One region of the Nocardia sp. NPDC057440 genome, then DNA from elsewhere that is predicted to be linked to it. Evidence: riboswitches for the same ligand, from Rfam matches in the RefSeq annotation. Region 1 holds a riboswitch; the other holds the start of a gene.
The links. Region 1 has a riboswitch for thiamine pyrophosphate ahead of thiC (phosphomethylpyrimidine synthase ThiC). Riboswitches for the same ligand answer to the same signal wherever they lie in the genome.

Region 1 (15,628 bases):
GTCGCGAGCAGCGCCGGTAGTTTCTGAAGCGATTGTTACAGTCACGATGTCATGGATACCTGTACCACTCGCTACAGTCAACTCATGGCCCGCCCACTCGACCAAGCAAAACGCGCCGAACTCCTCGCCGACGTGGTGCGATACATCGCCGATCACGGCCTGGCGGACCTGTCGCTGCGCCCACTCGCGGCCGAGCTCGGCACCAGCTCCCGCATGCTGATCTACTACTTCGACACCAAAGAGGAGATGCTCGTCCAGGCGCTCACCACCCAGCGCCCCGACATCGCGGCACTGTTCGCGGACGTCGGCGACGCCGCGGAACTCCGGCGGCGACTGAGCGACTTCTATACGGCGAGCCTGTCGGGCGCGGGTGCGACCAGTGTGCGCGTCCTGTTGCAGGTGCTCGGCACTGCCTGCGCCCCGCGCAGCCCGTACGCCGCCTACGCCGACGCCGCGATCGCCACCTTCGTCGCGGCGCTCACCGAGGCGCTACGTCGCATCGCATCGATCGAAGACCCGGAAGCCGTTGCCACGCTATTGATTTCCGGCCTGCGCGGCGTCATCCAAGACCGCCTGATCACCGGCGACATCGACCGCGCCGACCGCGCGGCCCACCGCCTGATCGAGCAGAATCTGCGCTGACGGTTCATCGGCAGGTTCTGCGCCATCGGTGTGGAAGCTGTTGTTGTGCTTTCGATTTCCGGTCCGAACGGTGTTATCCGGCGGCCACCTGGGCTGTTGCCACGACGAACGAGTGTGAGCCGTGCACCCGATGGGGGTCGCACGGCTCACGCGTAGGTGTGGCGGAGATGCTGTCACGCAAGGGCGATGGCGGCGCACAAGGCGGCGATGGCGATGAACTGCAGGGCCACGCGACCGTTGACGACGCTATCCCACTTCTCCTGCAGGGCACGTGCATTCGGCGGGATGATCCCGGTCTGCGCGGCGGTGGTCTGCACGGCATTGATCGGCTTGGCGACCCGCACATAGACGCCGAGCCACGACACCAGGGCCAGTACGGCGATCCCGGCTGCGACGGCGGCCGCGAAGTGTCCGCCGATGGCCGCGATGACGCTGGTCGCCACCGCGGTCACCACGCCGCTGATGCCGACGATCGGCATCCGCTTGTCGGCGTAGTAGTGACCCCATCCCGCGTTGATGGTCATGGTGCGGTCGTCCAGTTCGGCGTGGACCGACCGCATGACCATAGCGGCGAGGGTGTCGGTGCCGTAGACGATCGCGTTGGCGAGGACCGCGACGATGGCGACGAGCTGGATGACCGTGGTGAGCATGGCGACTTTCCGTTCTCTCGTTCTAGCTGCGATATAGAATCTAGCACAGCTAGATTCAAAAGCAAGCAGAAGATTCAGAAGGTCGCGCCCAGCTCGGTAGCTTCCTGTTTGCTAGCGGGCCGTAGATGCCGGCCGAGGTTCGTTCGGGCGAGCGAAGGAGCGCGATGTCTGCGGAGGGGCTACGCGATCAGCTCCGAGTGGTGGCTGATGTTCGCCGTGTGCGCGAGCCTGTTGCTGGTGGCGATGGACGTCACGATTCTGAATGTCGCGCTGCCGTCGCTGATTGCCGATCCGCACGTATCTCGATACCGGAGTACGGGCAGCTGATCGGCGTATTTCGTTCCAGCGCATACGTTTACGCGCGCGGGGGCAGATGCCGACGATTCTGGTCGGCCGCCGCGTGCGTGTGCCGAGCGCTGCCGTCTTGCGGCAGTTACTGGGTGCGGCCCCAGCCATGTTCGAGAAGGTCGAAGAGCTCGCGCAGGGCGCGCGGCGGGTCCTCGCGGTCACCGGCGATTTGGGTGCTCTCCAAGGCGAAATGGGCGAGCCCGGCGGCGGCGAGGTCGTCTTCGGGTGCGTCGGTCGCCTCGGCGATCGCGGCGGCAAGCGCGGTCTCGTGCCGTAGCCACATTCGGTGCGCGTACTCGCGCAGCGCAGGTGTCGAGTTCACCAGGTCGTGGAAGGCCGCGATGTCGGGGTCGGTACCGGATCTGGTGCGGTTGAGCACCAAATAGTCGCGGATGGCGTGCAGCACCGACTGGCCCGGTGCTCGGTCGCGGACCGCGGCAACCATGGCGGCCTCCAGCTCCTCGTCCAGATCGAAGACCAGGGCCTCTTTGCCGGGGAAGTGCTTGAACAGCGTGCTGAGTGAGACGTCCGCCGCTTCGGCGACGTCGCGGACGCCGACGTTGTCGTAGCCGCGTTCCAGGAACAGTCGCGTCGCGGCGTCCGCGAGCGTCTGCCGGGTCTGGGCCTTCTTGCGCTCGCGGCGCCCTGTCGTCGCGGTCATGTCGACGACTCTACTCCGATTAGCTATCGACTTCAAAGTCGGAGCAGTTGTACTTTTGTAGTCGATATGGTTTTCTGACGCTGTTCGAAATCGAGGAGGTGAGCGGCCATGTCCGCAATAAGAACCGAGACGCAGACCGCGCCGCAGCGGTCGATCCGGCTGGTCCTGGCCGGGGTGATGCTCGCGATGCTGTTGGCGATGCTCGACAACGCGATCGTCGGCACCGCGATGCCGACGATCGTCGGTGAGCTGGGCGGCCTGAGCCAGGTCGCCTGGGTGGTGACCGCCTATGCACTGCTGTCGGCGATATCGACACCCGTGTGGGCGAAGCTCGGCGACCTGTTCAGCCGCAAGCCGGTGTTCCTGACGGCCATCGGGGTGTTCATCGTCGGGTCGGTGCTCGCGGGCGCGGCCTGGTCGATGCCCGCGCTGATCGGGTTCCGTGCACTACAGGGCCTCGGTGCGGGCGGTATCGCCGTCAGCGCATTGGCACTCATCGGCGCGCTGGTGCCGCCGCGCGAACGCGGCAAATACCAGGGCATGACCGCGACGACCATGGCGATCGGCACCATCGGCGGACCACTGCTCGGTGGCGTGATCACCGACGGCCTCGACTGGCGCTGGGCGTTCTACCTCAACATTCCACTCGGCATACTGGCCTTCGCCTGGTCGTTCTGGATGCTCGACCTACCTGTCGCTCGCAAGAAGGTCACCATCGACTACGCGGGCATTGTCGCCCTCGCGACCGCTATCGCCGCCCTTGTGCTGGTCGCGACGTGGGGTGGCGTCGAGTACTCCTGGCTCTCGGTGCCGATCCTCGGACTGGTCGCGCTGGCCGTCGCGGCGGTGAGTGCCTTTCTCGCCATCGAGCGGAAAGCCTTCGATCCGGTGATTCCATTGGAGATCTTCCGCAGCCGCAATCTCGTCGTCTCCGCGCTGACGGCACTGGTCGGCGGTGTGGTGATGTTCGGAGCGATCCTCTACCTGCCGCTGTTCCAGCAGACGGTCCAAGGTGCTTCTGCCGCGAATTCCGGACTGTTGTTGCTGCCGATGATGATTCCGCTGCTGATCGTTTCCCAGATCGTCGGCAAGCGGATGAGCGCCACCGGTAGATACAAGATCTACTTCATCCTCGGCGGCGGATTTCTCACCGCGGGGACCGCGCTGCTGATCATGGTGGATGCCGGAACAGGGCGTCTGGCAACGGGTTTCGCGATGGCATTGATCGGGACCGGACTCGGTTTCGCGATGCAGCTTTCCACCGCGATCGCCCAGAACAGCGTGGATATGAAGCACATCGGCGCCGCTTCCGGAGCAACCACCCTGTTCCGCACCCTCGGCGGCTCTCTCGGTGTGGCCGCCTTCGGCTCGCTGTTCGCCAGGGCCTTGCATGGGCATGTGCCCGCCGACGGTAACGGTTACCTCGAGGCGTTCGCTGCAGGCACCGGCTACGTATTCCTGGCCGCAACCGTTATCTGCGCCTTGGGATTCATTGTCTCGTGGTTCATCGAGGAGGTCCCGCTGCGCGGCAAAGCGCCCGAACCGGCCGTGCGGGTGGGAACTACCGCCGAGGCGCAGCCCGAGACCGCGTCCTGATTCGATTCGAGACGGTCGGAGTGGAATCTCACTCCGGCCGTTCGTTTGTTGTCGGGCGGCACGACCACGCCTCGCGGACAATGCTTTCGATATCGGAAGTTGTTGCAGTCCAGCCGAGTTCAAGACGCGCCCGGCCACTGTCGCTGACGAGTCGTTGTGGTTCCGCAACCGCAGGGCGGTGCTCGATCGGGATGTCGCGCCCCGTCACCTGCGAGACGACGTCGATCAATTGCCGCACGCTGGTGCCGACTCCGCTGCCGATGTTGTAGCGCGCGCACATTCCATGGCTCGGCATCGTTGCGATCGCCGCGCCGAAAGCCCTTGCGGCATCGGCGATATGCACGTAGTCGCGACCGGTGCTGCCGTCGCCGTTGAGAGTCAGGGCGGGGCTGTCACCGGCGGCCGCCGCGAGGATGCGCGGCAGGATTCGAGTGCTGTCCGGGTCCGGTCCGCCCGCGATATTGAACAGCCGCAGGATCACTGCGGCGAGTCGCCCGGTGCGGGATTCGGCTTCGATGGCCTGTTCGGCGGCTTGTTTGCTCGCGGCATACGGATGGGGTGGGTTGTCGGGGAGGTCTTCGGTCATCGGCTGCTGTTCGGGTGCGCCGTAGATCGCGGCGGTGGACGCGAAAACCATGGCGCCGACACCCTCCGACTCCATGGCCCGCAGCAGTGCCACTGTCCCTGCGGCATTGACATCGAAATACCGATCGGGATCAGTGAAAGACTCACGAACGCGGGTGAGCCCGGCGAGGTGGCACACCACATCCATGCCCCGCACTGCCGCACGTAGCGAGCCCGGGTCGAGTAGCTCGGCGGACCGGACGGGCAGGCCGTCCGGTACCCGTGAACGGTCGCTGTGGATAAGTCCGACGACGTCATATCCGCCATCGCGCAATGCTTCCGCGACGGCTGCGCCGAGGTAGCCGTTCGCTCCTGTCACGAGTATCCGCACAGCTCACCTCGGTTCGTGGCTCGGGCCGTCGGCGATCGAGTGATTGGTCCGCGTCATGGCATGACCGGAGCGGAGGCCGATTCGCTTCGGAATCCAGCCCAGTACGCCACGGCCCTCGGCACGTTCCAGTAGAACGCTATGGCTGCGGGGAATCCACGCGACCCGCCGGGTCCGAAGGCGAACCCGGCGGGTGCGGTGAATCGGGCTAGGAGACCACAGGCAAGTAGACCTTGCCGCCCGCGTCGGCGAACTCCGCGGACTTCTCCGCCATGCCTGCCTCCAACGCCGTGGCTTCGTCGAGCCCCTGACGTGCCGCGTACTCCCTGACATCCGCCGAGATCCGCATCGAGCAGAACTTCGGGCCGCACATCGAGCAGAAGTGTGCGGTCTTGGCAGGCTCGGCGGGCAGGGTTTCGTCGTGGTACTCGCGGGCGGTATCCGGATCCAGCGAGAGGGCGAACTGGTCGCGCCAGCGGAATTCGAAACGGGCCTTGGACAATTCGTTGTCCCGGTCCTGGGCGTGCGGGTGGCCCTTGGCGAGGTCGGCGGCGTGGGCGGCGATCTTGTAGGTGATCACGCCGACCTTGACGTCGTCGCGGTTGGGCAGGCCGAGGTGCTCCTTGGGCGTCACGTAGCAGAGCATCGCGGTGCCGGCCTGCGCGATGATCGCGGCGCCGATGGCCGAGGTGATGTGGTCGTAGGCGGGCGCGATGTCGGTGGCGAGCGGGCCGAGGGTGTAGAACGGCGCTTCCTCGCACAGCTCCTCTTCGAGCTTCACGTTCTCCACGATCTTGTGCATCGGCACGTGGCCGGGGCCCTCGATCATCACCTGCACGCCAAAGGATTTCGCGATCTTCGTCAGCTCGCCGAGGGTGCGCAACTCGGCGAACTGGGCCTCGTCGTTCGCGTCGGCGATGGAGCCGGGCCGCAGACCGTCGCCGAGGGAGAAGGTGACGTCGTACTTCGCCAGGATCTCGCAGAGCTCGGCGAAGTTGGTGTACAGGAACGATTCCTGGTGATGGGCCAGACACCAGGCGGCCATGATGGAACCGCCGCGCGAGACGATGCCGGTGACCCGCTTGGCGGTCAGCGGCACGTAGCGCAGCAGCACGCCCGCGTGCACGGTCATGTAGTCGACGCCCTGCTCGCACTGCTCGATCACGGTGTCGCGGTAGATCTCCCAGGTGAGCGCTGTCGGATCGCCGTTCACCTTTTCCAGCGCCTGGTAGATCGGGACGGTGCCGACCGGGACGGGGGAATTGCGCAGGATCCACTCGCGCGTCTCGTGGATGTTCTTGCCGGTGGACAGGTCCATGATGGTGTCGGCGCCCCAGCGAGTGGCCCACACCATCTTCTCGACTTCCTCTGCGATGGAAGAGGATACGGCCGAGTTGCCGATATTCGCGTTGATCTTCACCAGGAACTTCTTGCCGATGATCGTCGGCTCCAGCTCCGGATGCTTGTGATTGGCGGGGATCACCGCGCGGCCCGCGGCCACCTCGTCGCGCACCAGCTCGGGCGCCACGCCCTCGCGGGCCGCGATGAACCGCATTTCCGGGGTGATGATGCCCTGGCGCGCCCACGCGAGCTGGGTGGGCGGGCCGGCGACCTCCGGCTTGGTCCAGCCGTCGCGCAACTTCGGTAGGCCGGCCTCGACGTCGATGGTGGCGGCGTCATCGGTGTACGGGCCCGAGGTGTCGTAGACGTCGAAATGCTCGCCGTTGGTCAGGTTGATGCGACGCACCGGAATGCGCAGGTCATCGACCTCGTGGTAGTGCTTGACGCTGCCCTCGATAGGACCCGTTGTCACGGTCTCGACAGGTGTCGTCGTCATGGAATTCCTCCCTACGCCGGCATTACCCGGTCAGGTTCATACGGTCGACAGCCCTGCCGCCCGAATGGGCTAGCTGTCCTCTCAGCCCGCTGGTGCGAGCCCCCGTTGGCGATGTGAATTTTTCCCGGCCGACCATACCCGCACCCCTCGTTGCCGCGCGCAATGATCGGACGAACATCCAGCCACGGCCGCCACCGACCACTGCGGCACCGGTAGATTCGACAGCGTGAAATTCACCCTGGAAGTGGACCTGGATGCCCTGCCCGACGGCGTGCCGGCACCTGCCGACCTCGCCGTGGAGCTAGGCCGCATCCTGCGCTACTGGGGCGGAAACATGAAGCATTACCAACTGGTCGAAGGCGACGCCTCCGACATCTACAACTCCGCCTATCGCCAGGTCGGCGCCTGGCGCATCGACTGAGTCCACTCGAGATCAACTCCGACATCATCGCGGCATCGCACGACCAGGTCCTGTCGATCTTGTTCGCCTGCCGAGGCTGGGCTAGGCGGCTGCCTTGCCTCCGCTCGGCCCGGCGCGGCTATCGACGGACTGCGTCCGACAGCGCCATTAGGTGGCGGGGGTGTTGTAGGCGTCGCGCATTGCCTGGAGGTCGATCTTTTTCATGCCGAGCATGGCGGCTACCGCGCGGTTGATCGCGGCGGGGTCGGAGCCGGTCAGCAGTTGGTCGGCTTCCGAAGGCCAGATCTGCCAGGGGACGCCGTATTTGTCGTTGAGCCAACCGCATTCGATTTCGTGGCCGCCGTCGGCGAGCAGGGCGGTCCAGAGGCGGTCGACCTCTGCTTGGCTGTCGCAATTGACCAGCAGCGACATGGCGTGGGTGTAGTGGTAGTCGCCGCCGCCGTTGATGGCGGTGAACTTCTGACCGTTGAGCTCGAAGTCGACGAGCATGGTCGTACCCGCCTCGCGCGGACCCGCCTCGGTGTAGGGCACGACGTTGGTGACCTTCGAGTCTTCGAACAGTGAACAGTAGAACTCGGCTGCTTGCTCGGCCTCGGTGTCGTACCAGAGGTTGGTGACGATTTTCTGCATGACGATCCTCCCGAGTGAAGTTGCGTGCATTAATGCAGACGGTACGGGGGACAAGAACTCATCGTGGACAGACGGCGAAGCTCGCCCCCGACCGGTCCGGTATCCGGTCGGAGACGAGCAGCCGCGAGGTGCCGATCAGCGCTCGCGCGGGCCGATGGGGAACCCGAGGGCGCCGAAGGTGGCGTTGAGATTGATCTCGATCTGGGACAGCAGCGCATTGGTGTCGGCCAGCATGGACACGACGTTGTCGGTGCGGCAGCCGACCTGCTCGGGGGCGTTCGGCGCGAGCCGCGACTTCAGCCAGTTGAAGGTCTGCCCCATGCCGAGCGACGGCAGCGTCAGATGCTCGCTGAGATGATCGCGGGTGTAGACGACCGACGCGCCGCCCGCGCAGTACTGCCGGGCCAGCCGGTCATTGGTCCACCACGGGACCGCCTCGTCGAAGACGCCCTGGTAGAGGAATATCGGCGCGGTGGGGATATTGCGGCCGAGCACCGTCGCGTCGAAGACCTCCTTGATTTCCGGAACCGCGAGGAAATCCGCGATCGGAATTGTCAGCAGCCGCTGGTAGTCGATGAACATCATGGTCAGTGCGTTGCGTGGCAGGCACTGACGCTCGGTCCGGTCCATCAGCGCCCGTCCTTCGGGGGTCAGGTACCGGTCGGCGGCTTCCTTGAAGCTCGGGTACGCCTTGCGCAGCGAGGAGATACCGATGCCGATGAGGCTCGAGAACATCGACCCGTTGACGTGCAGCAGCGAAACCACATCGGAGGTCGGCGCACCGAGCGCGACGCCCTTGACGTTCAGTTCCGGCGCGTAGGACGGCTGCATTTCGGCCGCCCACCCGCTACCCATGCCGCCGCCCGAGTAACCCCACATGGCCACCGGTGTGTTCACGCCGTCCAGGCCGAGCGGTTCGAATCGTTCGGCCGCGCGGATGCCGTCGAGTGTCATGTATCCGGGTTCTTCGGCCACCGCGAGATGGCCGTCGAGGCCCTCGTAGTCCGGAATCGAGATCGCCCAGCCCTGGCTGATCAGCGCTGCCAGCGCGATCAGCTCACTCTGCGAATGGATGCCCTCGGCGCCTGCGAGTCCGCTGCCCTGTTGCAGCACGAACGACGGCGCGCAGTCGGGGCTTGCACTGTCGTAGTAGAACTGCAGCGAGACCAGCGGCCGGGTCCGGTTCGGATCGGCGCCCGCGGGCAGCACCACCGTCGTGACGGCCGCGGTGGGCTTCCCGAACAGGTCGGTGGTGCGGTACAGCAGCTGCCACGAGCGCACATTCAGCGGCAGCAGGGTCAGTACGGCCAACCTCACCTCCCGTGCACGCAGGATCGCGCCCGGTTCCCGCGATTCGAATCCCTCGGTCGGCTGATAGAACGAATCATGTTGCGGCAGTGGCGGTGCCGCAGCAGCCGGGGTGGCAGCAAGGCCTCCGGCCAGTAGTGCGCTTGTCAGCACGACGGCCATCGTCACTGCCGTCGCCACGACGCGTGCCGCGGTCCGGCTTCTGCTGTCGGTCCGATCTCCATTGATCACTGACACGTCAGTCCTTCCCTCATCAACGTGCCAGTGATTACAACATGAACTCTGGTTACCAACAAGAACTCTTGTTGAAATTGCTCCGGCTATGGTCGAGAGATGACCCGCAGCATGTCTGCCGCGCGGCCCGAACCGGAATCGGTGCGGCGTCGGATTCGTGGCCTCGATGCCGAACAGCGCAGCGCGCAGCGACGCAATCAGTTGCTCGACGCCGCCACCGAACTGTTTGCCGAGCAGAGCTTTTCGGGGACATCGATCGAGCAGATCTGCCAGCACGCCTATGTCGGAACAAAGGGTTTCTACGATCATTTCGACAGCAAGGAAGCCTGCTATGTCGCACTGCTCGTGAAGCTCACCGAGCAGATCCAGCAACGGGTCATCGAGGGCGCGGCCGCGGCCGCCGGACTGGACTGGCCGCAGCGCGCCGCCGCTGTCATCGCCGCGTTCGTGCATGCGATCGCCGATGATCCGCGGCTGGCCCGGGTGACCTTCGGTGAGTCGGGCGGCATATCGACAGCCGTGGAAAAGCAGCGGCGGATCAATCGGCGCTGGGCCGCGGCCTTCCTCGACAACCAGTGGTCGACGGAGCCCGCCGCGGACGCCGTCGACGAACACCGTCGGCTCGCGCTGGCGCTCGCCACCATCGGCGGCATGTTCGAGCTGGTCACAGACTGGCTGCACCACCACGACGACGGAGGTGCACCCGATGAGGTCGACACCCTGATCGTCGACCTCACCCGCTTCCTCAACGCGGTGGACGCGGGGCGGACGTCCGTCGGTTAGGTCGGATGATGCCGGGATGCACTGCGGCCGTGGATATTTCGCGATCGATCAGCTCCGGACGAAATCGGCCGGCGCCCACCCCGTCCGTGAGCGGGGGTGGGCGCCGGTCGGCACGATGGCGAATTCGCCTACGTGGTCCCGCCGTTCGCCGAACCGGTGGCCAGCGCGCCGAGCAAGCCGATGATCACGCCAACCAGCGGCGAACTGCACGTCGGGGGCTGGCTGGAGGTGCATCCGCCGGATCCGGAATCCGCTACCACGGTGGGCGCACTCGCGGCGGAGGCCGAGGCCGCGGAGACCAGTTGGCCGGGAATGAGCACAGCCGCCGCGACGACGACTGCGGCAATGGAACGCTTCATCAGGTCCTTCTCTTCTATCTACCCCGGCGGATGCCTCCTCCGACCCGAACGCTACCGACCGGAATTGCCGCGCCGTAGCCCTCGATTCCAGGGGGTCAACGCTGCGCGGCGGGCAGGATGCGGCCCCGGACCTCGCCGAGTCCGAGGCGCGTGTCCGCTGGGCCGGGGGCGGTCGCGGTGATGACCACCTCGTCGCCGTCTTCGAGGAAGGTGCGCAGTTGCCCATTGACCGGCACCGGTTCTGTACCACCCCAGGACAATTCGATGAACGAGCCGCGCTGTTGCTGTGCTGGTCCGGAAATGGTGCCCGACGCGTAGAGGTCGCCGGTGCGGGTGGCGGCGCCGTTCGCCGTGAGATGGGCCAGCATCTGCGCCGGGGACCAATACATGCGGGAATAAGGCGGATGCGAGACCACCTCGCCGTTCCAGCTCACCGCCAGGTCGATATCGAGTCCCCACGGTTGTTCGTCACGCAGGTAGGGCAGCGGCCGCGGGGTCTGCTCCGGCAGTGGGATGCGCGCGGACTCCAGCGCCGCCAGCGGGGTCACCCACGCCGACAGCGAGGTGGCGAACGATTTGCCGAGGAACGGACCGAGCGGTTGATACTCCCAGGCCTGGATGTCACGCGCGGACCAGTCGTTGACCAGCGCGACACCGAAGACGTGCTCGGCGAACTCGTCCGCGCCGATCGGCGAGCCCAGCTCAGAGCCGACCCCGACGAGGAAGCCGAGCTCGGCCTCGATATCCAGCCGTCGGGTCGGGCCGAAATCGGGTGTGCCCGAATCGATTCGACGCTGACCGCAGGGGCGGGTGAGGTCGGTGCCGGACACGACGACGGTGCCGGACCGGCCGTGGTACCCGACCGGCAGGTGCCGCCAATTGGGCAGTAGCGGTTCGGAATCCGGGCGGAAAAGGCGGCCGAGATTCGTGGCGTGGTCGATGCTGGCGTAGAAGTCGACGTAGTCGCCGATCTGTACCGGCAGCGCCAAGGTCACCTCGGCCAGCGGATGCGCTGCCTCGGCGAGGATTTTGCCCTCGACCAGTGTGCGGAGCCGGTCGCGCGCCGTGTGCCAGTACCGCGGGCCCTGCGCCATGAACGCATTGAGACTCGGCTGCGCGAAGACCGGATCATCGAGTGTTACGGCGAGATCGATGACCGAATCGGCCAGTCGAGCGCCGACGCGATAGTCGCCATGGGCGGGCGCGAACACGCAGTAGGGCAGGTTCTCGGGTCCGTAGGGCGAGCCGGGGCGGACCTCGATGCGCTTCTTCACTGCTGTGGACCCCGATTCGACCAGGTCCAGGCGTAGCCGGGATCTTCACACGCCAGCGCGCCCTCGCCGAGTTCCAGCGGCCGGAAGGTGTCGACCATGACGGCCAATTCGTCGAAGAAGTCGATGCCGATGCTGCGCTCATAGGCGCCGGGCTGCGGGCCGTGCGCGTAACCGCCGGGATGCACCGACACCGAGCCCTGGCCGATGCCGGAACCCTTGCGCGCCTCGTAGTTTCCGCCGCAGTAGAACATGATCTCATCGGAGTCGACATTCGAGTGGTAGTACGGCACCGGGATCGACAGCGGGTGGTAGTCGACCTTGCGCGGCACGAAATTGCACACCACGAAGTTGATGCCCTCGAACGCCTGATGAGCCGGTGGCGGCTGGTGCACGCGTCCGGTGATCGGTTCGAAGTCGGCGATGTTGAAGGTGATCGGGTAGAGGCAGCCGTCCCAGCCGACCACGTCGAACGGGTGCGTCGCGTAGATCATTCTGGTGCCGACGACGCGGCCGCCCGGCCGGTGCTTCACCAGGACCTCGATATCGGCGCCTGTCTCGGTCAACGGCTCGGTCGGTCCGTGCAGATCGCGCTCGCAGTACGGCGAATGTTCCAGCAGCTGGCCGAATTTCGACAAATAGCGCTTCGGCGGTGTGATGTGACCGGACGCCTCGATCACGTACGCGCGCAGCGGATCGGGCCCGCTGGGCAGCCAACGGTGGGTTGTCGCCCTCGGAATGAGCACTTGATCGCCCTGTCGTGCGGCGATAGCGCCGAAGACCGTCTCCAGCACCGCGGCGCCGGATTCCACGTACACCAGCTCGTCGCCGATGGCATTGCGGTACAGCGGCGAGCCGCCCTTGGCGACCACGTAGGAGATCCGGACATCGGCATTGCCGAGCAACAGCCGCCGACCGGTGACGGGATCGGTCTCGGCGGGGGTGTCACCGGGGAACAGGTCGTGCAGACGTAGATGTCGATGGCGCAGTGGATGGTTCGGTGTCGTGGACTGGTCGGGCAGTTCCCACACCGTGGAGTCGACGATCGCGGGCGGCAGGCCGCGGTGATAGAGCAGTGACGAGTCGCCGGAGAAGCCCTCCTCGCCCATCAGCTCCTCGTAGAAGAGTCGCCCACTCTCGTCCCGGTGCTGGGTGTGCCGCTTCGGCGGCACCGATCCCACCTGCCGATAAAACGCCATGACCGCACCTCCGGCCGCTGGTCGGATATTTGCTACCCATGGTAGTGAGCGGTGTTGCCCAATGGTGGCAAAAGCGGCCCGATGGGTACGCATTCTGTCGGGTCACCATTGCCGTTGCCGAGCATTTCGCCTAGCGATGCGGCTAACCTGCTGAACAATTGTTGAGCTGCGCAATGGCCGGCGCGGGCCCGGGTGTGCTGCCGGGATCGGGCGGCGATGCGGTCAGGCGTCGCGCAGCGCGCGATACACCGCGGCGCCCACGAAGGCGCCGAGGCTCTGCGGATCCCAGCCGCCCTCGCCCGCGAGCAAGGTGCGCACCGCGCCCTCGCCCGCCGACACCCACAGCTCTACCAGGGCGGGCAGCTTCCGATCGGCGTCCTCGGTGCCCCATGCGCGCAGGGTGGGGCGCAACAGGGTGGTGCAGCGCTCGACCGCGAGCTTGCGGCCACGCCCGAACGAATCCGCAACGGCGGGATCGGGATTGCCGTACAGCAGCCGCCACGCATCGGGACGATCGGCCGCCTGCTCCAGCAGCGCGCGGAAACCCTCGATGAACACGGTCTCGCCCGCGTCGACATCGCGCGCGGGCAGCACCTCGAGCAGTCCGCCGACCAGATAGCTCTCCTCGCGCTGGATGAGGGCCTCGATCAGCTCGACGCGATCGGCGAAGCACGCGTAGACCACGGGCCTGGTCACATGCATGCGCTCGGCGATGGCGGCCATGGTGACCGCCGCGATGCCGTTCTCCACGGCGATCGCCAGTGCGGTGTCCAGCACCTGGGGGCGGCGGCGCTCGGGGCCCAAATGCTGTGCCCGCTGCCGTGGCTGCACGGCCGACTCGCTACCCATGAAGAGCAACGATATCAGTGCGATTGCCACGGTTCTGGCTGGTCTTACGCGTAAAATCAGGTTCCTACGTTGACGAACAATAATGCTACAGTCGCGAATGAAATCGCCGACCACGCCGAGGAGTCATCGATGACAACAACCCTGTTCAACCCGAAGACCAGCGAGTTCGCCGAGTTCGACGCGGAGACCCGCAGGCTGTTGCGCGCCACGGTCGATTGGTTCGAATCCCGCGGTAAGGCGGTGCTCAAGAGCGATGATCGGGACCGGATCTGGTACTCCGACTTCCTCGACTTCGTGAAGCGCGAGCGGGTGTTCGCCACCTTCCTCACGCCCGCCGCCGAGGCGAACGGTGATCCGAACAAGCGCTGGGACACCGGCCGGATCGCGATGTTGAGCAAGATCCTCGGCTTCTACGGCATGTCCTACTGGTATGTCTGGCAGGTCACCATCCTCGGGCTCGGCCCGATCTGGCAGAGCGACAACAAAGCCGCCAAGCAGAAGGCCGCCGCACTGCTGGATTCCGGCGAGATCTTCGCTTTCGGCCTCTCCGAGAAGGATCACGGCGCCGACGTCTACTCCACCGACATGGTGCTCGAGCCCGAACCCGGCGGCGGGTACACCGCCACCGGCAGCAAGCATTACATCGGCAACGGCAATCTGGCGGCCATGGTGTCGGTGTTCGGCCGCCGCGCCGACAAGCCGATCATCGACAGCGCCAAGGCGCTGGAAAGCAAGCCGACGCAGGAAGATTACGAGGGGTACCTGTTCTTCGTCGCCGACAGCAAGCACAAGAACTACAAGCTGCGCCGCAATGTCGTCGACAGTCAGATGTATGTCGCCGCCTTCGATCTGGAGCAGTATCCGGTCGCCGAGCAGGACATCCTGCACCGCGGTGAGGATGCCTTCCATGCCGCGATGAACACCGTGAACGTCGGCAAGTTCAACCTCGGCTTCGGCGCGGTCGGTGCGTGCGAACACGCCTACTACGAGGCGATTACGCATGCGGAGAACCGAATACTGTTCGGCCACCGGGTAACCGAGTTCCCGCAGGTGCAGTCGCTGCTGACCGACTCGTACGCGCGACTGATCGGCATGAAGCTCTACAGCGAGCGGGCCATCGACTACCTGCGCAGCGCCTCGCCGGAGGACCGCCGCTACCTGCTGTTCAACGCGATCGAGAAGATGACCGTCACCCGCCAGGGCCAGCGGATCGTCGAGGACCTCGCGGACGTGATCGCCGCCCGCGGTTTCGAGAACGACATGTACTTCCCGATGGCGATGCTCGGCCTCTTCGGGCTGCCGCGTCTCGAGGGTACGGTGCACGTGAACATGGCGTTGTCGCTGAAGTTCATGGCCAACTACATGTTCCATCCCGCCGATGCCGGGCTCGCCGCGCTGCGCTTACTGCCCGGTGCGAGTGTGGCGCCCAAGGGCACGGTGCGCGCGGTCTCCACGGCGTTGAGCTGGTCGAGCCGGCGGCTCGCGCCGCACGCGGGTGCGGCGGTGCCGAAGCTGCGCGCGGAGCTGGCAGGCGCGAGCTACCCGACGGTGCCGACGCGGCGGGAAGCGGCCGACGACCAGTTCCTGTTCCGGCAGGGGCCGAGCAGCGGCCTCGGCCGCATCCGGTTCCGCGACTGGCGTCCGGTCTTCGAAAAGTTCACGCACATACCGAATGTCGCGGTCTTCCTCGAGCAAGCCCTCGCCTTCCAGACCCTGCTGGCCGCCGCCGCGCCGACCGCCGCGCAGCAGCGCGACGTCGACTTCCTCTTCGCGCTCGGCGAACTGTTCACCGCGGTGCCCTACGCGCAACTGATCCTGGAGCAGGCCGAGATCGAAGCCACCGGTGCCGACGTGCTGGACCAGATCTTCGACGGTTTCGTGCGCGAAT
Region 2 (15,628 bases), on a different contig from region 1:
ATGAGCTCGTAGAGGCGCCCCCGCTTCAGCCCGATGTCCCGCAGCCGTCGGCCGAGCAGTTCGTGACCCTCGCCGAGGTCGTAGCGGACCCCGATCGCGGTGACCTTCTCGGTCAGGTACCGGTTCACCTCCTCGAAGTCCATCAGTTCCGACAGCAGTCGGCGCACGGACCGTGGACCCGGCTCGGTGGACATCAGCTCGGACTGCACGCGGGTGTTGTTCAGCACGTCGGCGGCTACCGGGTGCCGTTCGGTGTGGTAGCTGTCCAGCAGCCCCTCTGGTGCCCAGCCATTGACCTCGGCGGCCAGTTTCCAGCCCAGATTGAACGCGTCCTGGACGCCGAGGTTGAGGCCCTGCCCGCCCAGCGGTGGGTGGACGTGCGCCGCGTCGCCGGCCAGCAGCACCCGGCCGACCCGGTAGCGCTCGGCCAGCCGGGTGGCGTCGCCGAAGCGGGACAGCCAACGCGGTGAGTGCACGCCGAAGTCGGTGCCGGCGAACACCCGCAGCTGTTGCTTGAACTCCTCGAGGGTCGGCGGGACCGACCGGTCTTCGGCCACCCCCTCGGCGGGCACGACGACGCGGTACACCCCGTCCCCGGAGGGCCCGGCGCCGAACCCCTTGTGGGTCTTGCGGACCTCGGCCACCACGGCGGCCAGCGTCTCCGGCGGCGCGGCCACCTCCATCTCGCCCAGCAACGACTCGACCCGGGTGGGCTCGCCGGGGAAGCCGACGCCGAGCAGCTTGCGCACCGTGCTGCGGCCGCCGTCGCAACCGACGAGGTAGCGCGAGCGCAACCGCGTGCCATCGGCCAGCTCGACGGTCACCCCGTCCTCGTTGTGGCTCAGCCCGACCAGTTCGCGGCCGCGCCGGATCTCGACGCCGAGCTCGCTGGCGTGCTCGGCCAGCAGGCGCTCGGTGACGGGCTGCGCGATGCCGAGGACGTACGGATGTGCGGTGTCCAGCCGGTCGGGCCGCGGCTTTTCGATGCCGGCGAAGAAGCCGCCGACCGGGTACTGCTTGCCGTGCGCGAGGAACCGCTCCAGCAGACCGCGCTGGTCCAGCACCTCAATACTGCGCACGTGCAGGCCGAGCGATCGGACATGCCTGGTCGGCTCGGCCTCCTTCTCCAGCACGAGCGCGTGCACGCCGTGCAGCCGCAACTCGCCGGCCAGCATCAAGCCGGTCGGTCCACCACCGGCAACGATCACGTCGATCATGAAAACCCCTCATTCGACAAGGTTGCATTTCGGCCAACTGCTCCGCGTAGTCCGGCGGCAACCGCACCGTGAGTCCCACCGGCGGTTCGACACCCCGCGAGACCTACACGTCCGACAAAACTCACGTACTTCGCGAATCCCTGATTCCGCAGGTTCTGGCTTCGGCTGGAGATTCTGCAGCACGACCCCGGTCTTGCCGCAAGGCCCCCGGTGCGCTATATGTTGAGAGTGGCAGGGAGTTGACAAGCTCCTTGCTATTTCTTTTGTCGTCCGCTGTGAACGACGATTCCGCGATCTCGATACGGTCGGCGATCAGAGTCTCCGTGGACATAGCGCCACATTTCGTGGCGCCACTGATATCGGCACCGCCAACTATATGGGTATTCATTGGCTGCGCCAACAATGTAGGGTGGCTGTCGTGGAACAGACACCCGCACGCCTGACCGCGAAGCCGAGTTGGCTGCTGACCCAGTTGGCAGTGCACGCCCACCGGTTGGCCTCCGACAGCTTCGGCGAGGTGGGTGCGCGTGGGTACCACTACCGCATTCTGGCCGCGCTGGACGAGTTCGGGATCGCCAGCCAGGCCGAGCTCGGTCGCCGGTGCAGCATGGACCGCAGCGACGTGGTGGCGGCGATCAACGAACTGTCCGAGCAGGGTTTCGTCGAGCGGACCCCGGACCCGGACGACCGAAGACGCAACATCGTGACCCTCACCAAGGCGGGCGACCGGCAACTGCGACGAATGGACCGAGCGCTCGACAAGGTGCAGGACGACCTACTCGGACCGCTTCCGGCCGAGGACAGAAAGAACTTGACCCGCCTGCTCACTCGACTGCTCACACATCACCAACGGGGGTGAGGAGGGCCGGCGAGCCTCAGTAAAGCGACTTGACGGCTGGCCACGACGCCTTGGCGTCGCGGCATCGCCGGACTGACCGGCCCGACGAAAAACCGCACCCGACGGAGGGTAGCCGCCCCTCGCCAGCGACCAGCGATCTTCCAGGGAATCCCGACACGGAGTCCTGCCCTGTGCAATTCGATCAAGATCAATCTCAGCGCCAACCCCGGTTCCATCGTCCCGGGGCCGGAATAGCCGATCTGGCAGGTGATTTCGGCCACTACTTGTCGGCGAAGGTGCCGACGGCAGCGGTCCGCGTCTGCCGAGATCTTCCGTCCGGTGCCGACAGGAGCCGTTATCGGCTCTGAAGGCTTCTGTCGAACGAGGCAACCCGGCACCGGCCACGAGCGCCACGGCGGTGGCCGGTGTCCCTATCGTGGTAGCACCGGTCGGGTGCCGACGTAGGCCGAGAGGTGCTCGCCGGTAAGGGTGGAACGGGCGGCGACGAGATCGGCGGGGGTGCCTTCGAAGACGATCCGGCCGCCGTCGTGGCCGGCGCCGGGGCCGAGGTCGATGATCCAGTCGGCGTGCGCCATGACTGCCTGATGGTGCTCGACGACGATGACCGACTTGCCGGAGTCGACGAGGCGGTCGAGCAAGCCGAGCAACTGCTCGACGTCGGCGAGGTGCAGACCCGCGGTCGGCTCGTCGAGAACGTAGACGCCGCCCTTCTCCGACATGTGAGTGGCCAGCTTGAGCCGCTGCCGCTCGCCGCCGGACAGCGTGGTGAGCGGCTGGCCGAGGCTGAGGTAGCCGAGCCCGACGTCGGCGAGCCGGCCGAGAATGGCGTGCGCGGCCGGTATGCCCGCGTCGCCGGCGCCGAAGAACTTCTCGGCCTCGGTCACCGACATCGCCAGCACCTCGCTGATGTCGCGGCCGCCGTGGTGGTATTCCAGCACCGACGCCTGATACCGCTTCCCCTCGCACTCCTCGCACGTGGTGGCGACACCGGCCATCATCGCCAGGTCGGTGTAGATCACCCCGACGCCGTTGCAGTTGGGGCAGGCGCCCTCGGAGTTGGCGCTGAACAGCGCGGGCTTCACGCCGTTGGCTTTCGCGAACGCCTTGCGGATCGGGTCGAGCAATCCGGTGTATGTCGCCGGGTTGCTGCGCCGCGAGCCGCGGATCGCGCCCTGGTCGACCGACACCACATCCACGCCGCGGGGGATCGACCCGTGCACGAGCGAGCTCTTGCCGGAGCCGGCGACGCCGGTGACGACGCAGAGCACCCCGAGCGGGATATCGACGTCGACGTCCTGGAGGTTGTGTGTCGTCGCGCCGCGGATCTCCAGCGTGCCGGTGGGCTTGCGCACAGTCTCTTTGACGGCGGCGCGGTCGTCGAAATGGCGGCCGGTGATGGTGCCGCTGGCTCGCAGTCCTTCGACGGTGCCCTCGAAGCAGACGGTGCCGCCTCCGGTACCGGCACCGGGGCCGAGGTCGACGACGTGGTCGGCGATCACGATCGTCTCCGGTTTGTGCTCCACGACGAGCACCGTGTTGCCCTTGTCCCGCAGTTGGCGCAGCAGGTCGTTCATCCGCTGGATGTCGTGTGGATGCAGCCCGATGGTGGGCTCGTCGAAGACGTAGGTGACGTCGGTGAGCGCCGACCCGAGGTGGCGGATCATCTTGACGCGCTGTGCCTCACCGCCCGACAGTGTGCCCGACGGCCGTTCGAGCGAGAGATATCCCAGCCCGATCTCCACGAACGAGTCGAGGGTGTGCCCCAGCGCGGCGAGCAACGGCGCGACCGAAGGCTCATCGAGGCCGCGGATCCATTCGGCGAGGTCGCTGATCTGCATCGCGCAGGCGTCGGCGATGTTGATCCCGCCGATCCGCGAGGAGCGGGCCAGCTCGCTGAGCCGGGTGCCACCGCATTCGGGACAGGTGGTGAAGGTGACCGCCCGGTCCACGAACGCCCGGATGTGCGGCTGCAGCGCGTCGGGGTCCTTGGCGAGGAACGACTTCTGCACCTTGGGGATCAGCCCCTCGTAGGTGAGGTTGACGCCGTCGACCTTCACCTTGGTCGGCTCTTTGTAGAGGAAGTCGTTGAGTTCCTTCTTGGTGTACTTGCGAATCGGCTTGTTCGGGTCGACGAAGCCCGACTCGGCGTAGACCCGCACCGTCCAGAAGCTGTCCGACTTCCAGCCCGGGATGGTGAACGCGCCGTCGGCAAGCGACTTGGAGTCGTCGTAGAGCTGGGTGAGGTCGATATCGGAGACCATGCCCCGGCCTTCGCAGCGCGGGCACATGCCGCCGGTGATGCTGAAGCTGCGCCGCTCCTTCACGGTCCGTCCGGCGCGTTCTATGGCGACCGCACCCGCTCCGCTGATCGAGGCGACGTTGAAGGAGAACGCCTGGGGCGAGCCGATGTGCGGCTGCCCGAGTCGGCTGAAGAGGATGCGCAGCATCGCGCTCGCGTCGGTGGCGGTCCCGACCGTGGAGCGGGGGTCGGCGCCCATCCGCTGCTGGTCGACGGTGATCACGGTCGTCAGCCCTTCGAGCACGTCGACCTCGGGCCGCGCCTGCGTTGGCATGAAGCCCTGCACGAAGGCGCTGTAGGTCTCGTTGATCAGCCGCTGCGACTCCGCGGCGATGGTGCTGAAGACCAGCGAGCTCTTGCCCGAGCCGGAGACACCGGTGAACACCGTCAGCCTGCGCTTGGGGATCTCGATGCTGACGTCCCGGAGGTTGTTCACGCGCGCGCCGTGCACGCGGATCAGATCGTGGCTGTCGGCAGCGTGCGGGGCGGGCGACTTCGTTTTCGTCCTCGTGGCCGTGGTCATCGTGTCTCCATCTGTTGCGCGGGCCGTGTTGGCGGTCTCCGTCGTCGTGGCCTTGCTCGATCTAATCAGGCTTCGATCAGTGCGTTTGGTTATCCCTCGTCGGCGCGCCCGGCCGAGTCATCGGCTCATCGGACCAACCGGCGGCCGTCACATCCGCTCGCGGTCGAGCCTCTCGTCGAACGCGCCGAGCCTCGACGCGACGCGGGCAGATGCGGAATCAGCGCTACGGCGTGGCCCCGGTGAGTGCGGCTGCCGGATTTCCGTTGGTTGGCTGATGCTCGGTGTTGCGACGCCACACCCGGAAGCGTGGGTAGCGCTCGTCGGTCATGCAAGCCGCACCGGCACGTTTTCTCTCGGTGCCTATGACGGTCGCCGCTGCCTCGTGCACAGGCTCGTTCACGTGCGGTCTGTGCAGGTCGTGGCCTGCGATCGCCGGACGGCTCAGCGCAGCTCCTGGATGCGGACCAGGTTGCCCGCAGGATCGCGGACCGCACAGTCGCGAACCCCGTACGGCTGCTCGGTCGGCTCCTGAACCACCTCGGCGTCGCTGGCCTGCACTCGCTCGAAGGTGCCATCGAGGTCCTTGGTAGCCAGGAGGATGCCGCCGTAGGTGCCCTTGGCCATCATCTCGAGGATGGTGCGGCGCTCGTCGTCGGTGATGCCGGGGTCGACGGCTGGCGGATGCAGGACGATGGAGGTTCCGGGCTGGTCGGCCGGGCCGACGGTGATCCAGCGCAGCCCGTTGTATCCGACGTCTTTGCGGACCTCGAAGCCGAGGGTGTCGCGGTAGAAGGCCAGGGCTGCGTCCGGGTCGTCCTGGGGCAGGAAGCTCGAGTGAATGGTGATGTCCATGGCAATCAGGCTAATTGCGGGTCGGCGACCTGCGCTTCTCGATTCCTGATCGGTCTGGTCACCTGTTTCGCCACGCAGGACGGCATCCCCGCCGTCGCGAGCGCCGCCTCGCGCCGGTAGGTGCTCGGCGACATTCCGACCAGCTCGGTGAAGCGAGTGCTGAAGGTGCCCAGCGACTGGCAGCCGACCGCGAAACAGACCTCGGTGACGCTGAGGTCACCACGACGCAGCAGTGCCATCGCGCGCTCGATACGCCGCGTCATCAGGTAGCCGTACGGCGATTCGCCGTAGGCGAGGCGAAACTGGCGGCTGAGGTGCCCGGCCGACATGTGCGCGTCGCGGGCGAGCGCCTCGACGTCCAGCGGCTGTGTGTACTCCCGGTCCATCCGGTCGCGGACGCGGCGCAGTCGCGCGAGGTCGCGCAGATACTGTTCCGTGGCGGGTTTGCTGGTCATTTCCGCGATCGTCCCACGTCGCGCCGGAGTTGACCAGCGTCGCCGACGTTCCACCACACGCCGCGTCCGCTCTGTCCCGGTCTGCCACGTGCTGCTCTTGGGGGCCGGAGTCGGCGAAGTCTTCGCGTAGTGACAGTGCCGTGTGCGGCGGGATCCAGACGAATCGGTTTCTTGGCAAGTGCTTCCCGGCGGTTCCACCAGGGCAGGGTTGCGCCCGCAACACCGCTCAGCGCCGGATCGGGCGGATCTACTCCTCGCCCCCGGTCTGGCCGGACCTGACGGAGGTCGCCAACGGGAAGGGGCTTGGTGTACCCCTGCTACCGACGGAGGCACGATCCGGCGATGCGGGCGGCTCAGGTGGGTGGGGCCTGCTGTTGGAATACCTCCAGGATCTGTGGCAGCGCGATGGTGGCGGTGCTGCCGTGATCGATATCGCCGAGGTCGAGCAGGGTGGCCTTATCGCTGCGCAGCGCTTGCAGGCAGTGTTCGGAATTGGCGTAGGGGACACTGCGATCACCGGAGGCGGCATAGAGGTGGACCGGGACGCGGGGCGTCCAGTCGCAGGTGCCGTCGGTATCGGCGACGGCGTCGCGTGCGGCTCCGGTGGGGTTGCGTGACCAGGCGATGAACTTGGGCGTCAACAGCTGTTGTGGCGCGGTGAGCAGGGCTGCGCCGATGGCGATTTCGGTGTGGTTGCCGTCGAAGAGCGCCTCTACCTTGGTGGCATACGGTTCCTGGAATGCTTCGGCGGGGCTGTCGTAGAGATGGTGGATGCGGTTCATCGAGGTGAGCCAGTAGGCGAAGTAGAAGACCGCGCTCGCGGGCATAACCTGGCCGTCGAGACCTGCGGGCGTCTGCACATTCTGTACGTCGTAGGGTCCGCTCACCGGCGCCAGCGCCGCGAGCCCGAAGCCGGGGACCTGGCCCGCGTCCAGTGCCTTGCCCAGCGCCGTCGCTGCCTGGCCGCCTTGGGAGAAGCCGGTGACCAGGATGTCGGAGTCGAGTTCGCGTTGCTCACGGGCCGCGACCGTCCGAGCCACACGCAACAGGTCGACCGAGGCGCTGACTTCCGTCGGGGCGTGCGTGTAGGGATGGAACCCCGGACCTTCACCGAGTCCCAAATAGTCCGGCGCGACCGCCGCATAGCCCGCCGCGGCGAACATGATCGTGCGCGCCCGGTCGGGGCGGGTCGTCCCGTTCACCGACGGTGCGTCGCTCTTGAGCGACAGCGTGCCGTGCGCGTAGCTGACCACGCGCAGCCTGCGCGAGTCGGTGCGCGGCAGCACGACCAGGCCACTGGCGGTGGTGGGCCGGCCGCTGGTGTCGATGGTCCGGTACACGACGCGATAGGCGTCGATACCGTTGCGGGCCGAGGTGTTCAGGTACGCGCTGGTGTCGGTTGCCGACAGCTGGGCGACCGGTGTTGCCGAGACGATCTCGCCGCGGGTCGACTGCTCGGTGGGCGTCGAGGTCGCGCGGCTGCCTGCGTCCGGTTCGCCCTCGGCCGCACACGCCGCCGACCCACCCAGCGCTACGATCGCGCCGAGCACCGCGACCGCGCGACGCGTGGATCCCATCATGACCGTGCCCGCCTCTCCTCGGCGAATTCACCGCCTGCACGACGGCATTCGCTGCAATCTGCGCCCGGCTTGCGCGGCATGGGGAACATCCGAACCAAGCCGTCCGTCGACGCTCGTGCGTTGGCCACCGGCCGGCTCGACTTCACCCTGCGCGGCGACCGCACCGTGCTGAGTTCGTTCGCACCGGACTTCTGCGACAACGTCAGTGGCCGTCGGCTGGACATCCTCGACGTCGTTGTCCAGTGGTATGCCACGAGTTTTGCAGACTGCAGTGCGGAATTGCACGAGGTGCTGTCGAGCGAGGGCCGCGTCATGTGTCGTACGCCTGCCGCGGCCGGCACATCCGCATTGGGTTCCCGCGGTGACACGGGGGTCGCACCGATGGAAGACCGGTGGCCTGGAGCAGGTGGACATCTTCCGGATTTCCGACGGGGTTGGTGGTCGAACACTGGGCTGTGCGTGACGACGCCCCGTTGCTGGATTCGGTCGAAGGACAGAAGGCTGTGTGACACGGTGCGTCGCGTGTACTATTCGCCCGAATAAGACCCCACCGCGGGAGCTCGGGCACGGCCGGGCTGAGAGGGCGGACTCGATGTTTCGCCGACCGCATGAACCTGTCCGGGTAATGCCGGCGTAGGGAGTAGTGCTTCGGCATGTCCGCACCGACCCTGGATGAATCCGAACGGCACGAGGCGCCGCTGACCCTCGAGGAGCCCGCACCGAAGGTGCTGTCGTTCTGGGACCAGAGCGCCTTCTGGGCCAATCTCGGCGTCAGCCTCGTCGCGTTCACCGGCGCGTACACGGTGCTGGCTCCGAACACCGAGTACGCGCCGCAGATCTCGATCGCCGCGGGCATCCTCGCGATGATCGTGGGAACTGTCCTCGGCGGTGTGATGCTCGGGCTTGCCGCGGTGCCGGGGGCGCAGACCGGCAAGCCCGCGATGGTGTTGCTGCGTGGCCTGTTCGGCGCGAAGCTCAGCTATCTGCCGACCGTGCTCAATATCGCCCAGCTCATCGGCTGGGGAACCTTCGAGTTGATCGTCATCGGCAATGCTGCCGAAGAGCTGTTCGGCGGCGGTCCGCACTGGCTGTATGTGGTGGTGGCCGGTGTGCTGACGACCGCGCTGACGATCTGGCCGCTCGGCTCGGTCCGGCTGCTGCGCCGGTTCGTGACCGTGGGCGTGGTGATCGCCCTGATCTGGTTCTACATCCAGTTCCTGCACAAGGGTCTGCCCGACCTGACCACCAATCCCGGCCCCACCGGTGCCGGGCCGTTCGGTGTCGACTGGAGTTTGTTCTGGATCGCCACCGATGCGGCGCTGGCCGTGTCGATCTCGTGGGTGCCGGTCGCGGCCGACTACACCCGCCATTCCCGCAGCACCGGCGCCGCCTTCGGCGCGGCCAGCGGGGCGTATGCGATCACCCAGATCGTCGCCTACATCCTCGGCTTGTTCGCGTTGGCCCTTGCGACCGGTGACGGCGGCCAGTACACGCCATTCCTGCAGGTGAGTCTCGGTGCGGTGTTCTTCTTCGTTTTCGTGTTGCGCGAGGCCGATCAGTCCTTCGCCAACGTGTACTCCACGGCTGTGTCCATCCAGAACCTCGCGCCGCGCATCGACCGCCGGGTGCTGTCGATCGGGCTCGGTGCGCTGATCACGGTGCTGGCGCTGCAGCTGAAGATGGAGAACTACTTCGGCTTCCTCGGGTTGATCGGTTCGGTGTTCGTGCCGCTGCTCGGTGTGCTCGTCGCCGACTTCTTCCTGCGGGCGAAGGGGGACTGGAACACCGCACCGGATGCTCCTTCGCGCTGGGGGATGATCGTCGCCTGGCTGGTGGGCCTGTCGGTGTATCAGCTCATCAACCCGGGTGACGCGGGCGTGTGGACCGACTTCTGGGTGAATATCCAGGAGAAGCTGCACTTCACCAAACAGCCGTGGATGAGCGCGTCACTGTTGTCGTTCCTGGCCGCGGTGCTGGTGGCCTGGCTCGTCGGACGGGTCGCGACCGCCCGGAAATCGGCCTGACAGCACCGCGGTTCGCGGACGGGCAGGCTCAGACGATCAAGGTTTGACGGCCTGGTCGGGTACGACGCCAGGCCACCGCAAGAAACACGATCAGACCCAGCAGCGGCAGGGTGCCGATGGTCCAGCTCAGCGGCAGTGGTGGCCCGGGTTGGTCGAGAACTTCGACGCCGTCGAGGGTCCCTTCGCCGGGCCCGAGCGGCCCGTCGATGGTGAAGGCGAATCGGTAGCTGCCGGGGTCGTCGAACGCTTTGACATCCAAGCCCCAGGAATCGCGTTTGCGGGGGTGCCGCACCAGCGGGGCTGCGCGGCGTCCCGGTTTGATCGCGGGGCCGGTCACGCGCAAGGTTCCGGACTTATCGGTGATGCCGCCATCGGGCAGGAACGTGAAGTCCAGGGACTTCATCGCCCGCAGTGGCCAGGTGGAGAACCCGACGGTGAGACTGTACGGGCCGGCCTGGACCCGCTCGGTGTGCACGATGTCGACCGGCGCGTACGCGGCAGCAGGTGCGATCGCGACCAGCGACAGGGTGACAGCGGCCAGTACAGCGACAGTGAGTCTGCGCAGCACGATCATCGGTGGTCCTCCGTCGTGGGAGCGAGTGCCTGCAGCATGGTGGTGAATCGGCCGCCGAGGAACCCGGCGAGCAATCCGAGCGGAATCCCGAGCAGCGTGACCGTCAGGACGTCGGCGAACGCGAGGTGCGACATGGCGTGGGTGAGGTTCATTTGCAGCGGAAAGCTCACCCCGACGATCACGCCGGTCGCGACACCGGCCACCAGCACGATCTTCTTGGCGTCGTAACCGCGGGTGCGCGCCGGCCGGAACAACCCCTCGACGACGACGGCCGCGACGATCAGGAACATCGGCATGATCGCGGGCAGCTGCGGTGGCCGCCCGGTGAGACCGTCGCGCAGCGGCAGCCCGATCGCCGAGGCATAGGTTTCGGCGGCCCACGGCGAGAACCACCAGAGGATCGCCTGCATCGCTCCCAGCGAGCAGGCGATAGCGACGGCGGCGCCGGCGCGGGCGAGCAATGCCGCGCCGAGGATCAGCAGCATCGGCCCGAACAGCACGATCCCGAGGATGGTCGGATCGGCGGGCAGCGCAAGGTTGTTCAACGCGTTGGTGGGGATCGGCGCGAAGGTGATAAGGATCGGGATCGCCACCACGATGCCGATCCGGCCCCAGCGATGGTCGCGATGGGCGGCGAACACGATGATGCTGCCGATCATGGTGAGCGTGATCGACAGGAACAGCGCCACGTGTGAGGGGGTGTTCAGCACCGCGTCGAAGCCGTAGATCGAATGCCACTCCAGATCGAGGAGACCGTAGAGCAGGAACAATGCCGCACCTGCTCCGGCGACCATATAGCCGAGCGGTGCGGTGAGGTTGCTGCCGAACACCCGTATGGGTGTGCCGCCCATCCGGGGTACCGGGCGTCCGGCGCGTTGGGCGGAGGTGGCGATGAGGACCATGGCGAGGCTGGCGAACCCGGAGATGGCGCTGCCGGAGTACAGGAACAGGTGCGGCAGGGTGAAGAAGGTGTCGGGGCCGACTTCGTTGTGCCACTGGATATCCCAGCTCAATCCCACCAGCGTGACAGCGGTGCCGAGTACGACGACCCAGGCGCCGATACGAGCCGCCGTGCCATTGTCGGAGGCAGCGGCGGGTGCGGATGCTGTGGTGGTCACCGCCGGTCCGCCGCGGTCTGCGGACGCGTCGGACGGTGCTCGGGTGCTCATGACGGGCGGTCCTTTCCCTGGTCGTGCTGCGATGGTTGTTCCTGATGCGTGTGCAGTCGGCTCGATCTCAGCCACCGACCCAGACCGGCAGCGTGAGCTGCTCGCCGCCGTCGTGGGTATCGATCGAGAGCCGGAGGTCCCAGGGGCCGGTCATCATCAATGCCACACCCGCCGCATGGAAGTGGCCGGGGCTCGTGGGCGCCGCCGCCACCGGTTGACCGGCGTGGCCCATGATCGGCTGGTTCGCCTGAAGCAGCACTGCGGCATGGTCGATCGGGACACCGGCCCGATCGGTGATCGTGATGTCGATGTCGGTGGTGCCGAGGCGCGGCCTGTCGACGGTGACGGTCACGAGGTGCTGGGGCGTGCCGGTGTTCAGCACCACCGGGGCGGGCGATCGCGGCCAGGCCTGCCACACGAGCGCGACGATGACGGCGACGATGACGACGCCACCACCACCCACGAGAACACCACGCTGCCGCGAACCGTGGCCGCTTACCGGTGCTGCGGCCGTGGCGCTCACCGGTGCGCTCCCGCCGTCGGGGCGGCCGCGACATCGAGCACGATCGGGACGGTGAGCACGGTGTAGTGCCGTTCGACCTGGATCCACAGCCGATATCGGCCCGCGGAGGGGAAGGTGTAGGTGAAAGGGACATCGGGTCCGTAGGCGGCCACGGTTTCATCGGGGGCGCTCTCGCCGTTCACCGGCGCCATCAGCATGGTTCCCCGACCCGCGGTGGCGGCCGCGCCACCCCTCTCGTGCATACCGCTCATCTCCGGCATGTCGGACATACCTGCCATCGATGTCGAGCCCATCGAGTGGGCGTGTCCCCAGATGGGCGAATCCTGTACGGCCGCAGCCATATCGGTGCCATCAGTGTCCGGCAGCGGTCCGGCCATGATCAGGTGCCCGACCATGCCGAGCCACGGTTGCAAGTCGGCGGTGTCGCCGATTTCGACGGTGAGGGTGGTCGGTGTGCCTGCTACCGCTGTTGTTGTTCTGACCGTGATGGGGTTGGCGTCCACCACGGTCGATGCGGTGGTGGTTGCTGCGCCCAGAGACACCGCGGTCGGTGGCGGCACCTGTGCTGTCGCACCCGGTGTGACAGTGAAACCGGTTGCGGCACGCACCATTTGGACCCCGCCGCCGCGGCGGGCCACCTCGGCGGACAGGGCATGATGTCCGGGCTCCGGCGAGGCCAGATGGACTTGATAGCGGCCGGGGGCGATCCGGATCGGGTGCAGATGAGACAGCCTACCGGACGGGCCGACCACCAGCAGATGCATCAGCGCACTGTCGTGCACGAGCAGGTCGTCGACGGGTGCGCCGGTGGCCGCGTCGATCACGAACAGATCGAGGTTGCCCGGCCGACCGGCGGATACCGGGTCGCCTGTCACGGTGAGCAGCACTGGGGGACGGGAGAAGTCCGAGATCAACGGCTGTTTCAAGGCATAGGGATTCTCGAGGTTGTCCACCGTCGGGTCGAGCTGGCTGCCTGGCTGCGGAGGAAGCGGTAGCGACGCCGACAGCAGCGCGGATGTCACCGACACCGCGATCCCGGCCACCATCCCACCGGCCGGAAGCAGCGCCCACCCGCTGCGGCGGGCACGAATCGCCATCAGGATCGACACGGGCAGCAGCACTCCCGCGACCAGGAATCCGCCGTAGACCAGACGCTCCGGCGGTGAGGTGACCTGTGCGGGCACCACGAACGGGATCCGCGCCACGCGCACGCCGTCACCGACAGCCAGCTCCCACGGCCCAGCGCGATCCATTGCCAGTGTGGCCGAGTACATTCCGGGTGTGCCGCCGAGGTCGATCACCGCCCCGGTACTGGGTGCGCCCGGGGCAGGCGCTGCCGGGTGGGCGGCTGCTCCGGTCGGCGTCGCCGCGAGCGTGAGTTGTCCTGCGGCAGTCCCGGTGTGGGTGACGACGTCCACGCGAAGCGGACCGGGCACGCTGGTCACCCGGCGCAGCACGAGGGTCAGTTCGCGATCGCCAAGGCTCTGCGCGACCGACACGTCCGCGCCCGAGGCAGGCGAGTCGGCGAACGCCGGCGCCATCCAGACAGACACGAACAGAGCGCACAGTCCCGCGACGAGCAGGACGCGGCCGCGAACGGCATCGGCGGCAACGGTCACCACCGCCATGGTAGGGGCGGGAATCGGTGAGATCATCACCTTCAGTGGGGATTTGGCCTCCCTCGCCGGAGTGATGCCGTGCTGGGGGAAGTCCCGGATAATCCGACGGCCTGTGGTTGTTCGCGCACCCGGGGTGCGGTCCGGGTTTTGTGTAGGGTTGGGCTGGTGACGGACTCTGCTGTCGGCGATCCCGCCGTGCCGACCCTGTTCGAATGGGCGGGTGGCATGCCGGCCTTCGAGGCGTTGACCACCGCGTTCTACCGCGAGGTCCTGAAGGACGATGTGGTCGGCCCCTTATTCCGCGGTATGGACCCCGGGCATCCGAAGTATGTCGCGATGTGGCTTGCCGAGGTGTTCGGCGGGCCCGAGACCTACAGCGGCGAGCGCGGCGGCTACCACCACATGGTGCGTCAGCACCTCGGCAAAGCCATCACCGAACCGCAGCGTCGTCGCTGGGTGAACCTGCTGATGGATGCCGCCGACGAGGTCGGTCTGCCCGCCGACCCGGAATTCCGCGCCGCGTTCGCCTCCTACATCGAGTGGGGCACCCGTATCGCGCAGACGAACTCGCAGCCAGAGGCGCATCCGCCGCTGGAAGCGCCGATGCCGCATTGGGGCTGGGGCGTCGCGCCGCCGTATCAGCCGTAGGGTCGGTGGCGGGATGCGGTCGACGCCGACGTTCGGTTAACGCTGTTATCGTCGATAGCGCCCATAGCGCCGGGCGGGAGTGGACCGTGCGCTGCACCCTGCGCCAACAAGGATGAATCCTGTTGAAGTACGTTCCGCGTGTTGTTCTGTTCCTGGCGATTCCCGCCGTGCTGTTCCTGCTGCCCTGGTGGACTGTGGTCGAAGCGCCGACCGGCGGCGATGGCCCGCTGTTCTGGCTGGGGTCGGCGGTGTTTCTGCTCGGATTCCTCTGTCTGCCTGCGGCGATGTTCCTCGGGCACGGGCCGGCGCAGTCGGATGCCGCATCCATCGTCGGTGACACGTTGCTCGGTGTGATGTGGGTGGTGTTCAGCTGGTCGGTGATCGGCAACGTTGCCCGGGTCGGGTTGATCGTCGCCGGGGTGGAGGATCCGCAACGGTCGCGCATCGTCGCGGTCGGAGTGCTCGCGGTGGCGGCAGGGTTGACGGTGTGGGGAATCGTCGAGGCGCGGCGGGTGCCTCGGGTGCGCACCCTGGAGGTGTCGATCCCCGGACTCGGGCGCGGGCTCGACGGGCTGCGGATGGTGGTCATCACCGATACCCATTTCGCGGCGCTGGACCGGTTGCGCTGGTCGGAGCGGGTCGTCGAGGTCGTCAACGCGCAGCAGCCCGATATCGCTTGCCACGCAGGTGATCTCGCGGACGGTTCGGTCGCGAAGCGGCGCGCGCAGGTGGATCCGCTCGGCAAGGTGGACGCCGAGCTCGGCAAGTTCTACATCACCGGCAACCACGAATACTTCGGCGATGCGCCCGGCTGGATCGAGCACATGGCCTCGATCGGTTGGCAGCCGCTGCACAATCAGCACGAGACCGTCGGCCGGGGCGGGGACCAACTGGTGATGGCGGGCATCGACGACCCGACCGGTGTCGGGCTCGAAGGCCACGGCCCGAACCTGTCTGCCGCACTCGCGGGCGTGGAACCGAACACACCGATCGTGTTGCTCGCCCATCAGCCCCGCCAGGTCGTCGAAGCCGCCGCCGCGGGGGTCGCGCTGCAGATCTCCGGCCACACCCACGGCGGTCAGATCTGGCCGTTCCACTACCTTGTTCGCCTCGAGCAACCGGTCGTCGCAGGCTTGAGCCGCCATGGCGCGGGCACCCAGCTGTACACGAGCCGCGGCACCGGATTCTGGGGCCCGCAGCTGCGGGTTTTCGCGCCCAGCGAGATCACCGTCCTGGTGTTGCGGTCACCCCAGAGCTGACGGCCTCGGAATCCTGGAACTGTCGGT

Region 2: linked by a shared signal. The riboswitch ahead of ACFU4Z_RS28430 (purine-cytosine permease family protein) and the one ahead of thiC (phosphomethylpyrimidine synthase ThiC) in region 1 are both predicted to bind thiamine pyrophosphate.

The regions. Positions count from the first base shown of each region.
Region 1 covers NZ_JBHVDF010000002.1:550,311-565,938, forward strand. Annotated here, with positions in the region: gene ACFU4Z_RS05825 (KasA/KasB family beta-ketoacyl-ACP synthase) at 1-45, opposite strand, end outside; gene ACFU4Z_RS05830 (TetR family transcriptional regulator) at 85-642, shown strand; gene ACFU4Z_RS05835 (DUF1772 domain-containing protein) at 816-1,292, opposite strand; gene ACFU4Z_RS05840 (TetR/AcrR family transcriptional regulator) at 1,726-2,301, opposite strand; gene ACFU4Z_RS05845 (MDR family MFS transporter) at 2,410-3,897, shown strand; gene ACFU4Z_RS05850 (NAD-dependent epimerase/dehydratase family protein) at 3,926-4,840, opposite strand; gene thiC (phosphomethylpyrimidine synthase ThiC) at 5,058-6,686, opposite strand; TPP riboswitch at 6,678-6,802, opposite strand; gene ACFU4Z_RS05860 (hypothetical protein) at 6,913-7,107, shown strand; gene ACFU4Z_RS05865 (VOC family protein) at 7,255-7,737, opposite strand; gene ACFU4Z_RS05870 (lipase family protein) at 7,873-9,282, opposite strand; gene ACFU4Z_RS05875 (TetR/AcrR family transcriptional regulator) at 9,379-10,062, shown strand; gene ACFU4Z_RS05880 (hypothetical protein) at 10,191-10,421, opposite strand; gene fahA (fumarylacetoacetase) at 10,517-11,695, opposite strand; gene ACFU4Z_RS05890 (homogentisate 1,2-dioxygenase) at 11,692-12,891, opposite strand; gene ACFU4Z_RS05895 (TetR/AcrR family transcriptional regulator) at 13,114-13,740, opposite strand; gene ACFU4Z_RS05900 (acyl-CoA dehydrogenase family protein) at 13,870-15,628, shown strand, end outside.
Region 2 covers NZ_JBHVDF010000016.1:77,608-93,235, reverse strand. Annotated here, with positions in the region: gene rox (rifampin monooxygenase) at 1-1,217, opposite strand, end outside; gene ACFU4Z_RS28455 (MarR family winged helix-turn-helix transcriptional regulator) at 1,636-2,076, shown strand; gene ACFU4Z_RS28450 (ATP-binding cassette domain-containing protein) at 2,487-4,898, opposite strand; gene ACFU4Z_RS28445 (VOC family protein) at 5,340-5,750, opposite strand; gene ACFU4Z_RS28440 (helix-turn-helix transcriptional regulator) at 5,756-6,205, opposite strand; gene ACFU4Z_RS28435 (hypothetical protein) at 6,559-7,785, opposite strand; TPP riboswitch at 8,328-8,444, shown strand; gene ACFU4Z_RS28430 (purine-cytosine permease family protein) at 8,439-9,809, shown strand; gene ACFU4Z_RS28425 (hypothetical protein) at 9,838-10,383, opposite strand; gene ACFU4Z_RS28420 (hypothetical protein) at 10,380-11,552, opposite strand; gene ACFU4Z_RS28415 (FixH family protein) at 11,620-12,075, opposite strand; gene ACFU4Z_RS28410 (hypothetical protein) at 12,072-13,703, opposite strand; gene ACFU4Z_RS28405 (group II truncated hemoglobin) at 13,860-14,342, shown strand; gene ACFU4Z_RS28400 (metallophosphoesterase) at 14,465-15,601, shown strand.